Regions from separate parts of the Serratia sp. HNCC26DJ206 genome, predicted to be linked through region 2. Evidence: predicted binding sites of a transcription regulator. Region 2 holds the regulator's gene; each other region holds the start of a gene.
The links. The regulator LexA, encoded in region 2, represses DNA repair genes until DNA is damaged. The targets are predictions, from matches to a motif close to TNCTGTATGTACATACAGNA.

Region 1: AC2A1E_RS16865 (metal-dependent hydrolase) is a predicted target of LexA. The motif match lies at 1,865-1,884, and genes of this name have one in related genera.
Region 3: dinB (DNA polymerase IV) is a predicted target of LexA. The motif match lies at 1,645-1,664, and genes of this name have one in related genera.
Region 4: sulA (SOS-induced cell division inhibitor SulA) is a predicted target of LexA. The motif match lies at 1,402-1,421, and genes of this name have one in related genera.

The regions. Positions count from the first base shown of each region.
Region 1 is NZ_JBXUGP010000024.1:89,166-92,343, reverse strand. It holds gene kduI (5-dehydro-4-deoxy-D-glucuronate isomerase) at 77-913, shown strand; gene kduD (2-dehydro-3-deoxy-D-gluconate 5-dehydrogenase KduD) at 972-1,733, shown strand; gene AC2A1E_RS16865 (metal-dependent hydrolase) at 1,907-2,455, shown strand; gene AC2A1E_RS16860 (L-cystine transporter) at 2,637-3,178, shown strand, end outside.
Region 2 is NZ_JBXUGP010000023.1:55,899-59,076, forward strand. It holds gene dinF (MATE family efflux transporter DinF) at 1-1,176, opposite strand, end outside; gene lexA (transcriptional repressor LexA) at 1,287-1,895, opposite strand; gene AC2A1E_RS16240 (diacylglycerol kinase) at 2,023-2,391, opposite strand; gene plsB (glycerol-3-phosphate 1-O-acyltransferase PlsB) at 2,540-3,178, shown strand, end outside.
Region 3 is NZ_JBXUGP010000049.1:11,343-14,520, reverse strand. It holds gene pepD (beta-Ala-His dipeptidase) at 1-506, shown strand, start outside; gene dinB (DNA polymerase IV) at 572-1,630, opposite strand; gene nqrM ((Na+)-NQR maturation NqrM) at 1,900-2,127, opposite strand; gene AC2A1E_RS22475 (FAD:protein FMN transferase) at 2,135-3,151, opposite strand; gene nqrF (NADH:ubiquinone reductase (Na(+)-transporting) subunit F) at 3,164-3,178, opposite strand, start outside.
Region 4 is NZ_JBXUGP010000062.1:8,663-11,840, forward strand. It holds gene yccS (YccS family putative transporter) at 1-492, shown strand, start outside; gene AC2A1E_RS23375 (TfoX/Sxy family DNA transformation protein) at 481-1,143, opposite strand; gene sulA (SOS-induced cell division inhibitor SulA) at 1,443-1,949, shown strand; gene ompA (porin OmpA) at 2,310-3,178, shown strand, end outside.

The DNA of each region.
Region 1 (3,178 bases), on a different contig from region 2:
TACTGCCACACAGCGCCAGTTGGCGGCCCGGTGCTTTCTTCCTCAATGGTGAACTTCAAAGAAGAGAGACATTGCCATGGACGTTCGTCAAAGCATTCACAGTGACCACGCTAAACAGCTCGACACCGCTGGATTACGCCGCGAATTCCTGATTGAGAATATCTTCGAAACCGACAACTACACGATGACCTACAGCCATATTGACCGCATCATTATCGGTGGGGTTAAACCGGTGAATACTACGGTCAGCATCGGCGACGAAGTGGGTAAGCAACTGGGCGTGAGCTATTTCCTTGAGCGCCGTGAGTTAGGCATGATTAATATCGGCGGGCCGGGCATCGTGGTAGTGGATGGTCATACCTACGAAATTGGCCACGAAGAAGCGTTGTACGTGGGCAAAGGTGCACAGCGTGTTGAATTCAGCAGCGTGGATGCCCAGCAACCTGCCAAGTTCTATTACAACAGCGCCCCTGCGCATACCCATTACCCCAATAAAAAGATCACCCTGGCAGAAGCCTCACCGCAAACGTTGGGTGATGATGCCACCAGCAACCGCCGTACCATCAACAAATTCATCGTTCCGGACGTCTTACCCACCTGCCAGCTCACCATGGGCCTGACCAAACTGGCGGAAGGCAATCTCTGGAACACCATGCCCTGTCATACCCATGATCGCCGCATGGAAGTGTATTTCTATTTCGACATGGACGACGACACCGCAGTGTTCCACATGATGGGGCAACCGCAGGAAACACGTCATCTACTGGTACAGAATGAACAGGCGGTGATCTCACCAAGCTGGTCCATTCATTCTGGTGTCGGCACCAAACGTTATACCTTTATCTGGGGTATGGTTGGCGAAAATCAGGTCTTTGGTGACATGGACCATCTCGCTACCTGCGATCTGCGTTAAATCCCTTCAGCCAGCATCTGCACGGTGCACCCGCGCCGTGCAGCACGAGAATACAGTCATGATTTTGAATTCCTTTGATTTAACAGGCAAAGTGGCGCTCATCACCGGCTGCAATACCGGTTTGGGCCAAGGTATAGCGGTTGGGCTGGCTCAGGCCGGCTGCGACATTATCGGCGTCAACCGCAGCGATCCGCATGAAACGATGGCTAAAGTGACTCAGCTTGGGCGCCGCTTCCTGAATTTGAACGCCGATCTCGGCAAGATTGACGCCATTCCTTCATTGCTGGAAGAAACTATCCGCGAATTCGGCAGGGTGGATATTCTGGTAAATAACGCGGGTATTATCCGGCGTGAGGACGCGCTCAGCTTCAATGAAAAAGATTGGGACGATGTGATGGACGTTAACATCAAAACCTTGTTCTTTATGGCGCAGGCCGTGGCGAAACAGTTTGTCAGCCAAGGGAGCGGCGGCAAAATCATTAATATTGCCTCGATGCTCTCTTTCCAGGGCGGTATCCGCGTTCCTTCCTATACCGCCTCAAAAAGCGCCGTGTTGGGCATTACCCGCCTGCTGGCGAACGAATGGGCGCAATATGGTATCAACGTGAACGCCATTGCCCCTGGCTACATGGCCACCAACAACACCCAGCAACTGCGCACTAATGAAGAACGCAATCAGCAAATTCTGGAGCGCATTCCCGCCGGACGTTGGGGAACACCGGAAGACATTATGGGGCCGATCGTCTTTCTGGCCTCCGCGGCTTCCGACTATGTGAATGGTTATACCCTCGCGGTTGATGGCGGTTGGCTGGCACGTTAAGCACCAGCAACAAAACACTTTTCTGGGCTCTGCATGCAGAGCCTTTTTATTGGCTCAACCCATTGTAATACGCCGTAAAATAAACAATTAGTTACGTGGTAACATCTTCCGCAACTGTAAAAAAAACCATATACTGGATAAATTAACAGTTTAGTAACCGGAATAACCACAGCATGACCGCGGAAGGACATCTTATTTTCTCTGTTGCCTGTGCGATCTTCGCCAAAAAGGCAGAGGTCACGCCTGAACTGGCCAACGGTGACTGGTGGCACATTATTCCTGCGGCCTTGCTGACATCGTTATTGCCGGACATCGACCATCCTAAATCAGTGCTTGGCCAGCGCCTGCGCTGGATCGCGATTCCCATATCACGCGCTTTCGGCCACCGCGGCTTCACTCACAGCCTGCTGGCGATCGTCGGTGGCATGATGTTATTCCGTTTAGATGTGCCACACAGTTGGCCAATTCCTATTGATGTGCTGCACGCCATGATCATCGGTTACTTCAGTCATTTACTGGCCGATATGCTGACCCCGGCCGGAGTACCGCTGCTTTGGCCTTGCCGTTGGCGCTTCGGTCTGCCGCTGCTGAATTCGCAGAAAGGTAACCAACTGGAACGTGTCTTGTGTTTGTGCCTGGTCGCTTTTGCTCTCTATTGGCAAGGGGGATACACCTTCCCCGTGCAGTCATATTTTGAGCAAATAAAAAATATTCGATTGTGATCACAAAAAATCGATGATTTCCTCCTCTTTAGGCCTATAAATTAAACAAATTCGAGCTGAAAGTTATATTCAATTCCATTTGGATATAAGTGGGCTTTCCAGCAAACTGTTACGATATTTACATCGCTACACCTCTGCTGGGTAGCACTTTTAGACTATAAAAAGATGATGGAGATATGGGATGAATCTACCGCTCGTATTAAACGTGCTGGTTTTTGTCGCCCTCCTTTTGCTGTTGGCGCAAACCCGCCATAAGCAATGGAGTCTGGCGAAGAAAGTTTTGGTCGGTCTGGTGATCGGCGTGCTGTTCGGTTTAGCATTGCAATGGGTTTACGGTTCAGACAACCCAGTGCTGAAAGAATCCATCACCTGGTTCAACATCGTCGGTAACGGCTACGTGCAACTGCTGCAGATGATCGTGATGCCACTGGTATTTGCCTCGATCCTGAGTGCGGTAGCCAAACTGCATAACGCCGCTTCTTTGGGCAAAATCAGCGTCCTGACCATTGGTACCCTGCTGTTCACTACACTGATCGCCGCATTGGTGGGAGTATTAGTGACCAACCTGTTCGGCCTGACTGCCGAAGGCTTAGTGCAAGGCACGCAGGAAAGCGCACGTCTTTTAGCGATTGAGAGCAACTATGTGGGTAAAGTGGCCGATCTGACCGTGCCACAGTTGGTATTATCATTTATACCGAAAAACCCCTTTGCCGATCTGACCGG
Region 2 (3,178 bases):
TGCCATGCTGTTGCGCATTTCTGCCCCGCGAGTCGCGCCGATAAACATGCCGTCCAGCAGATAACACCAAACACCCACCAAGGGCAGCAGCACCTGCCAAGGCAGGTAATGGTTCGCCAGAGCACGTAATTCGGGCAGCGAGGTTAACGCTGCCACGATGTGCTGCCCTGCAAGCATATAAATCAGGGCAAAACCGAGCGCCACCAGGCACGCCTGCCTGCAAGCCGCACGCCATACTTTATGCAGTTGGCGATCGTCCCGCGCCCCATAAGCATGGCCAGAATGTGCCTCAACCGCATAGGCAAAACCATCTAAAGCGTAAGCAGTGAACGTCAGCAGATTCATCAGCACCGCATTCACCGCCACGATTTCACCCCCCATACGCGCCCCCAGAATAGTCAATGAGGCAAAGCACAGTTGCAGTAATAACGAACGCAGCATGATGTCACGGTTAAGCGCCAGCAAACGGCGCAGATTACCGCGCCAGGCGTTGTGCAGCATCGCCAGAGTAATCCCGCGCATCCGCAGCACCCGCCACGACAGCCACAGCCCCAGTAACAGCGTGGCATACTCGGCAATCGCCGTTGCGGCTGCGGCGCCCTGCACATTCCAGCCCAGCCCCATCACCAGCCAAATATCCAACACAATATTCAGCAGGTTACCGACGATCAGCAAGATCACCGGTGCCCGCACATACTGCACGCCCAACAACCAGCCGAGCAGCACCATATTCGCCAATGCCGCTGGCGCGCTTAACCAACGGATCTCCAGAAACAACCGCGCCTGCGCCAAGACTTCTTTATCGCCCCCGACAATCTGCAAGGCCAGTGCGATCAGCGGCGCTCGCAGCAGCACAATCGCCACCCCGGCCACCAGCGCCAACAGCAGCGGTTGCATAAAAGCCCTGGCCAGCCGTTGCGGATCCTGCGCGCCCAACGCCTGCGCCGCCAGCCCGGTGGTGCTCATACGCAGGAACAGCAGCAACATGAACAGGAAACTGGTCGCCATTGAGCCCACGGCAACCCCACCGAGATAAGTCGGGCTATCGAGATGGCCGATAACGGCGGTATCCACCAGGCCAAGCAAGGGAACGGTGATATTGGAGAAAATCATCGGCAACGCCAGGCGCCACAACGCTTTATCGGTGTCGCTGGTAAAAGCAGAAATCAGGCGCATAGTGAAATGTTCCCGTGGCCGTGCGGTGACGATGGTTTAGAAGAGGTATCGCCCCAGAGTTGGGGCGATATAATTCTTATTAATTGAAATATCAATCAGGGGTATAACGCTTAGATCCAGTCGCCGTTGCGGATCACACCGACGGCTAAACCTTCGATAGTAAAATTCTGCTCGCGCAGATCGACCACAATCGGCTGGAATTCACTGTTTTCCGGCAACAGTTCAACTATGTTGCCATGCTTTTTCAGACGCTTGACCGTCACTTCATCTTCGATACGTGCCACCACGACTTGGCCGTTACGCACGTCCTGAGTTTTATGCACCGCCAGCAGATCGCCGTCGAGGATACCGATATCACGCATCGACATACCGTTAACACGCAGCAGGAAATCAGCGTTAGGTTTGAACAAAGAAGGATCGACTTTGTAGTGCCCTTCAATGTGTTGCTCGGCCAGCAAAGGTTCACCGGCAGCAACGCGGCCAACCAGAGGTAACCCTTCTTCATCTTCCATCAGCAGACGGATACCGCGCGAAGCACCGGAGATAATTTCGATCACCCCTTTGCGGGCCAGCGCTTTCAAATGCTCTTCGGCGGCATTAGGCGAACGGAATCCCAAACGCATGGCGATCTCGGCACGTGTTGGTGGCATGCCCGTTTGCGCAATATGATCGCGAATCAGGTCGTAGACCTCTTGCTGTCTGGTAGTTAATGCTTTCATTCCGCCCCCTGTTTGTTTATACAGTCTTGCTGTGAGTATATACAGGTAAGCCGGGATTGGGAACCGAAGAATAAATAAAAATCAGGGATTAGCGAAGCAGTTCGCAACATTACGCCCCTTTTCAAGGTCAACTAAAATGCTGCCACAGCACTGAACCCCAGACGAACAGCGCCAGCATAATCGTCAATGAAACCGCCGCCGAGCCCATGTCTTTTGCCCGGCCAGACAATTCATGGTAATCCGTCCCCACGCGATCGACGATGGCCTCAATCGCGCTGTTGAGGATTTCGACAATCATCACCAGCAGTACAGAGCCAATCAATAAAATGCGCGCTATCGCACCCACATCCAGCCAAATCGCCAGTATGATAGCCACGATGACCGCGACCGATTCCTGACGGAATGCGGCTTCGTTCTGCCAGGCTGCGGTTAAGCCTTTATATGAATAGCCTACCGCCTTAATGATGCGTGTCAGGCCCGTTGCTTTATTTGCCATGTTAAGAGCACCTTTCTCTAAGGTGAGTCATAATTTACCTATGTGTTTCCAGAGCCGTTAACGGCCTTGGAATTCCCAACACCACAGATCTGCTACCTGGTTTCTGGTATGCTTGCGGCGCATTGCTAACAAGAGGCTTTATGTTGTTATGTTAGGTTGGCGTAAAATATATTATAAACTATTGAATTTACCACTGAAAATGTTGGTAAAAAGTAAGGTTATCCCTTCGGATCCGGTCACGGAGTTAGGGTTAGATCCCTCACGGCCAATTCTGTATGTTTTACCTTATAATTCCAAGGCAGATTTGCTCACCTTGCGCACCCAGTGCCTGGCGTTGGATCTGCCCGACCCCCTTAACTCGCTGGAGATCGACGGCGCCGTTCTGCCGAGCCACGTGTTTATCCATGAAGGCCCGCGCGTATTCCGCTATTACACGCCAAAAGAAGAATCGGTAAAACTGTTCCACGACTATCTGGATCTGCACCGCAGCAATCCGGATCTCGACATTCAGATGCTTCCGGTATCCGTGATGTTCGGCCGCTCACCGGGGCGTGAAGGGCACGGAACACCGCATCTGCGCCTGCTGAACGGCGTACAGAAATTCTTCGCCATACTGTGGTTAGGGCGTGACAGTTTTGTCCGCTTCTCCAATACCGTTTCTCTGCGGCGCATGGCCACCGAGCACGGTACTGACAAAACCATCGCGCAGAAACTGGCGCGTGTCGCGCGCATGCACTTCTCGCGTCAGCGCTTGGCCGCCGTTGGGCCAAGCCTGCCGGCCCGTCAG
Region 3 (3,178 bases), on a different contig from region 2:
GTTTCATCGCCCTGCTGAACGGCACGCCTAACGGTGTGATCCGTATGAGCGACGAAGTGAAAGGCGTAGTGGAAACCTCACTGAACGTCGGCGTCGTTACCACCAGCGAAAAAGAAGCAGAGATCGTCTGCCTGATCCGCTCTCTGATCGACAGTGGTAAAGATTATGTAGTGGGGATGCTGAGCGCACTGGGCCAACTGGCTAACGCCCAGACCGAAGCCAAGGGCGCTTATCCTGGCTGGCAGCCGGATGCCAATTCACCGGTAATGCAGTTGGTGCGTGAAACCTACCAGAAACTGTTTAACAGCACGCCAAACATTATGGTGATCCACGCCGGGTTGGAATGTGGCTTGTTCAAAAAGCCTTACCCGCATATGGATATGGTGTCGATTGGGCCAACCATCACCGGGCCACACTCGCCGGACGAGCAGGTGCATATTGCCAGCGTTGGGCAATACTGGACGCTGTTGACCGAACTGCTGAAAGCGATTCCTGAGCGCGAATAAGAGTACCGCTGGCAGGGTACAATCCTTGTTCTCTGCCAGCTTAATTCAGCATCAACCGCCCGTTATTACCACGTCAGCACCAGTTGCCGCTCAAGCTGCGGATCCAGCAACGTCACATGCAAGCCCACCAGGCGCACGCCGCGCCCTTCCCGCCGCTCTTGCCACACTCTTCGGGCTACGTTGATCAAATCCTCTTGATTCAGTACCGGCCAGATATGCTCCTGCGTGGTCTGCTGAAAGTCCTGAAACTTCAGTTTCACCCCTTGTCGGGCGATATGCAGATCCGGTTTAACCTTACGCAAACGCATCTCCAACTCGGGATAGAGTTTGTCGACAATCAGCGTCTCGCAATCTTCCCAACGATGAATATCCTCCGCTAGCGTGCGCTCAACGCCAACCGACTTACGTAGGCGATCGGGGGAAACCTCGCGCTCATCAATACCCTGGCTGCGTTCCCACAGCACCCGGCCAAACTTGCCAAAGCTTTTGAGCAGGGCCGCCAGATCGTATTGCTGCACATCGGCGCAGGTGAACAAGCCTAGCTCTTCCAGCCGCTTGGCGGTCACTTTACCCACACCTGGGATTTTGCCGAGCGGCAACTGCTGCAAAAATGCGGGTACCTGCGCGGGCGTAATCACGTATTGCCCGTTAGGTTTATTCAATTCCGAGGCGATTTTGGCGAGAAATTTGATCGGTGCGATCCCGGCCGAGGCGGTGAGATGCAATTCATCTGAGATCGCCTGACGGATCTCTTGGGCGATCAGCGTTGCTGAACCGCTGCACTGTGCGCTGTCGCTCACATCCAGATAAGCTTCGTCCAGCGATAGCGGTTCAATCAGTGACGTGTAACGGGCAAAAATAGCGCGGATCTGCTGCGAGGCTTCTTTATAGGCCGCCATCCGTCCCGGTAGCAACTTCAGATGCGGGCAAAGCTTGAATGCCATAGCGGTAGACATAGCGCTACGCACACCGTAACGGCGCGCAGGATAGTTGGCGGTGCTGATCACCCCACGCCGATCCGCACTGCCGCCAATCGCCAATGGAATATCGCGCAGGCTGGGATCGTCGCGCATTTCCACCGCCGCGAAGAAGCAATCCATATCGACATGAATGATTTTACGCATCTCACCTCCCATAACACTGTTTAAATATACAGTTAATTATGGAAAAACTCAAACATGGCGATGATCCGAGTGGCAAAAAAAGGGTTCTGTAGACAAAACCCGGAGGTTGATGACAAAGTCGCTCTCTAGCCCGAGATACCCGGGTCTAGCGCACCGAGGGGCACTCCGACGGCTTACGCCGTTACGACCCCTTCGGCACGCTCCCCCTAATAACCGGCTTTGCCTACCGTCTGAGAGTTCTGTAGACAGAACCCCTTGATATTCAGCGGTTATAAGATGCGGTGCTTTTCCAGTTGCTCACGCCGCCGCGCTTCTTTCGCCAAACGCTTCTTGCGTGCATCGCAGGGTTCTGGGCAATCGCAGACCTTTTCCATTCCCAACGCGGTGATCCCCCCGCAACTGCCTTGCAGGGTTTTGCGCCGGAACAGATAGCCAAGCGACATACCGATAACCACCAGCAGAAACAGCACAAAAGATGCAACGAATACCGTCAGCATAACCGCCTCACTCGCTTTTCTTCAGATAGGGTTTAAACGCCTCGGAATAACGCTCTTCAAAGCCGTTGGTGGTTTTCACGATCATAAATACCGGAATCCCCATCAGATTGGCCAACGCCATGCCTCGATCCGGCCCCAACACATTCAGACCGGTGGAAAGGCCGTCAGCGGTCATACACTGCGGGCTGATCACGGTAACCGACACCAGATGGTGATTGATCGGCTTACCAGTGTTCGGATCGATAGTATGAGAATAGCGCACGCCATCCTGTTCGAAGTAGTTACGGTAATCACCGGAGGTAGCGACGGACATTTCACCCGGTTCAATCACCAGATGCGCCTGTTGTTCCACACCGGCGGTTGGGCGTTCAATGGCAATACGCCACGGTTTTTTCTCACCGTTGTGGCCGCGGGTACGCACTTCGCCACCGATATCAACCATGTAGTTTTTGACCTGCTGTGATTGCAGGTACTGCGCGATCACATCCACACCATAACCTTTGGCGATAGAAGAGAGATCGACATACAACTCCGGAATGCTCTTCACCAGCGCGTTACCTTCGACCGACAGCTTGTCGATACCGGTCCAACTGCGGCGCAGCGCCAACTCAGCGGCGCTCGGCACTTTATTCGGACGGCCTTCAGGGCCAAAGCCCCACAGATTTACCAGCGGCCCAACGGTGACATCAAGCGCGCCGTCGGTCACCCGGTTGATACGCAATGCTTCCAGCACGACTTCCGTGGTTGCAGCGGAAACCGGGAACGGTTGGTTCACTTCGCGGCTGGCGTTAAACCGGCTCAGTTCAGAATCAGGCCGATAGGTCGACATCTGATCGTTAACCTGTTCCAGCCGTTTATCGATCTCAGCGCGCAACGCCTCAACGGCGGGCGTCTCTTCCCCAGGAACAAAACGGATCGAGTAATAGGTTCCCATCGTCTTGCCGTCGAGGTTTTCCTGCTTCGGCTCACAACCCGCCAATAGCAAAGTGGCGCCAAGCGCCACTATTGTCATGCAAAACTTCATTCAACCGCCTGTTTAACCACCAAAATC
Region 4 (3,178 bases), on a different contig from region 2:
TGCCGCTATCTGGACGCTATTATGGTGCAATATCATCAGGGCAAGGATAACGGTTTGCCTTATCGCATTGCCCGCCGGGATGCACATAACAGCGATGCAGAACTGGCTTCAGTGATTTCCAACATGTCTGCGGACCCTAAAGCAGATAAAACCATTCAGGACGCGGCTTTCCGCTTGTTGTGTCTTAACCACACACTGCTAAGCTATATTTCAGCACTCGGAGCACACCGCAAGCGCCTGAATAACTCCGCCGTGCTGGACTTGCTAAATGATGCCGTATGTTATGTTGATGGCGCATTGCACCACGATGCACAAGACCATCAACGTATCATGCAAGCTCTGGAGACGCTCTCCGCACGTATCGAGCAGTTAACGCCTGAACCTGAAAGTGAAGAACAACTGGTGTTGCAACAAATTGGATTAGTGCTTGAACTGCTCCCAGAACTGACGGCACTCAACGCACAGATCGGTAAAGCAGAATTAATTATTTAGGGGCCAAGTGCCCGACTTTTTTTCCAAACGCGGCTTCAGACAAGGAAGCACCATGGTTTCTTCGAACCACTCGATCAACTCTTCCTTCTGAGAGGCTGGTAATGCGGCATGGTGATACCCCGCCAGTGCTCCAGCTAGTGATATCAACACTTTCATGCCGAGACCTTGTTGCTGCTGCAACAGTTTGAGGTAGCAATCTCTGGCACCCAGCAAGCGCAATTCATAAATGCTCTGTATGCCAGCCCGCCATAATAAGCGTTCCATTGCTACATCAATGTTCGGTAAGTCTTTCAACCTACCATTGCTGCGGGTTTTCACCGTAATCTCTTTACGTGTTTCACACACCGCCTGCCAGGCGAGCGCGAACAGTTCCTGGCTTTCCTGCCATAAGGATTCATCCACCCAATAATAGCGCATGGTCACTGGCGCCCCGCGCTTTAGATACGTCATATTCACCATCCCACGCCCACGAAATGTCGACTCCAGGCTCTCGGTAGCACGCAAATACAATTCTCCCTCTGCAATGACGGCAAACATCGTGCCGTCGGCCAACAAGCCGTATCCGCCAAATTGCGAACGTGTAGTAATTTTTCCTAATGCGGCAAAGCAGACTTTTGCCTGTGCGATCCTTCCTGCAGACCTGCCTTTCATTAAAACCTCCTTGAGTGAATGATGATCTATACCCGCCACATCTCAATATGCTGGGATGTTGCTGCTCACCTATATTTTGAAATCCATTAGGCATAGACATTCGTTACATCAATGAAATAAACGTAACTGGAACAACTAATTAGGGAAAATACGCATTATCCCCTTCGGTGCCAATCACAAAATTGAGGTGTATAAAAAAGAATCGCAAATATGCGAGGCGTCACGAAAATTTGAGTTGATCTTCTGTTTTGATAGCTATACTGTACATACATACAGTAACACTACGGGCGGGATACTTCATGCGTACTCAATCACTCTATCAACCCCAGTTCAGCCATACTTCTTTTGCGGTTAACAAGACTGCAGAAATGTCTCACAACGGTAAGGTCAATGGACTCATCAGTGAACTTGTTTACAGCGAGCACCAACCCGTTGTGGCGCAACTCCTTGTACCACTGCTGCAACAGCTGGGTATGCAGTCACGCTGGCTGTTATGGCTGACCCCACAACAGAAGCTCAGCAAGCAGTGGCTACAGCAAGCCCAGTTACCTGTCGATAAAGTGGTACAGTTGAGCCAGATCAGCCCAATGGATACCGTCGACGCCATGGAGAAAGCATTGCTGACCGGTAATTACAGTGTCGTGCTTGGATGGTTGCCAGAACTGACCGAAGAAGATCGCCTAAAATTGAGTCGGGCAGCGGAATTGGGTAACGCTTATGGATTCATAATGCGCCCGCAGCGAGACGTAGATCCCTCACACGGACACTGTTCTACGCTAAAAATTCACTCTTCTTTGTATCATTAAGTAAATTTAGGATTTTTCCCATCGTTCTTTACCCCTAGTGAGAGAACTCACATGGGATCATGCACAAAGCTAGGTTGGCTGGGGTTTCGCATCAATTATTGTACAAAAAGCAGACACGGTTCTTGTTGTAATATGTTAGCGAATATGTCTAGTTCCATGTTTTTTTTTAGAGCTTTATCACATCACACTTGTAACTTTCGCGCCACGTTGTAGACTTTACATCGCCGAGGTTGCTCTATAAGGCCAGAAAAACTGGCAGAGTGACAAACGAGGGTACAAACCTGGGCGAATGAATTTAAACCAAGGGCTTAAAGCAGCTTTAAAGCTCATTGCCTATTTGGATGATAACGAGGCGCAAAAATGAAAAAGACAGCTATCGCATTAGCAGTGGCACTGGCAGGTTTCGCTACCGTAGCGCAAGCCGCCCCAAAAGATAACACCTGGTACACCGGCGCAAAACTGGGCTGGTCCAAGTATTATGACACTGGGTTCGACGGTAATGGCTTTGACAGCACTATCGGCAATGGTCCAACCCACAGAACTCAACTGGGTACAGGCGCGTTTGTAGGTTATCAAGCGAACCAATACCTGGGCTTCGAAATGGGTTATGACTGGCTTGGCCGTATGCCTTACAAAGGCAGCGTGAACAATGGTGCTTTCAAAGCTCAAGGCATTCAGTTGGCAACCAAGCTGAGCTACCCAATCATGAACGATCTGGACATTTACACTCGTCTGGGTGGTATGGTTTGGCGTGCAGATTCTACCGCTTACTACGGTGCAACTGGTGATCGTATCAGTGCTCACGATACTGGCGTTTCTCCTCTGGCAGCAGTAGGTCTTGAATACGCTCTGACCCAGAACTGGGCTACCCGCCTGGATTACCAGTGGACTAACAACATCGGTGACAAAGGTACCGTTGGTGCTCGTCCAGATAACGCCATGCTGAGCGTTGGTGTTTCTTACCGTTTCGGCCAGGATGAAGTTGCTGCTCCAGTAATTGCTCCAACTCCAGCCCCAGCTCCAGTTGTTGAAACCAAGAAGTTCACCCTGTCTTCTGGTGTTCTGTTCAACTTCGGCAAATCTACTCTGAAGCCAGAAGGTCAACACGCTCTGGATGAACTGTACAGCCAACTGAGCTCTCTGGATCCGAAAGACGGTTCTGTAGTAGTTGTCGGCTTTACTGACGCAGTAGGTTCTGCTGAGTCTAACCTGCGTCTGTCTGAGCAACG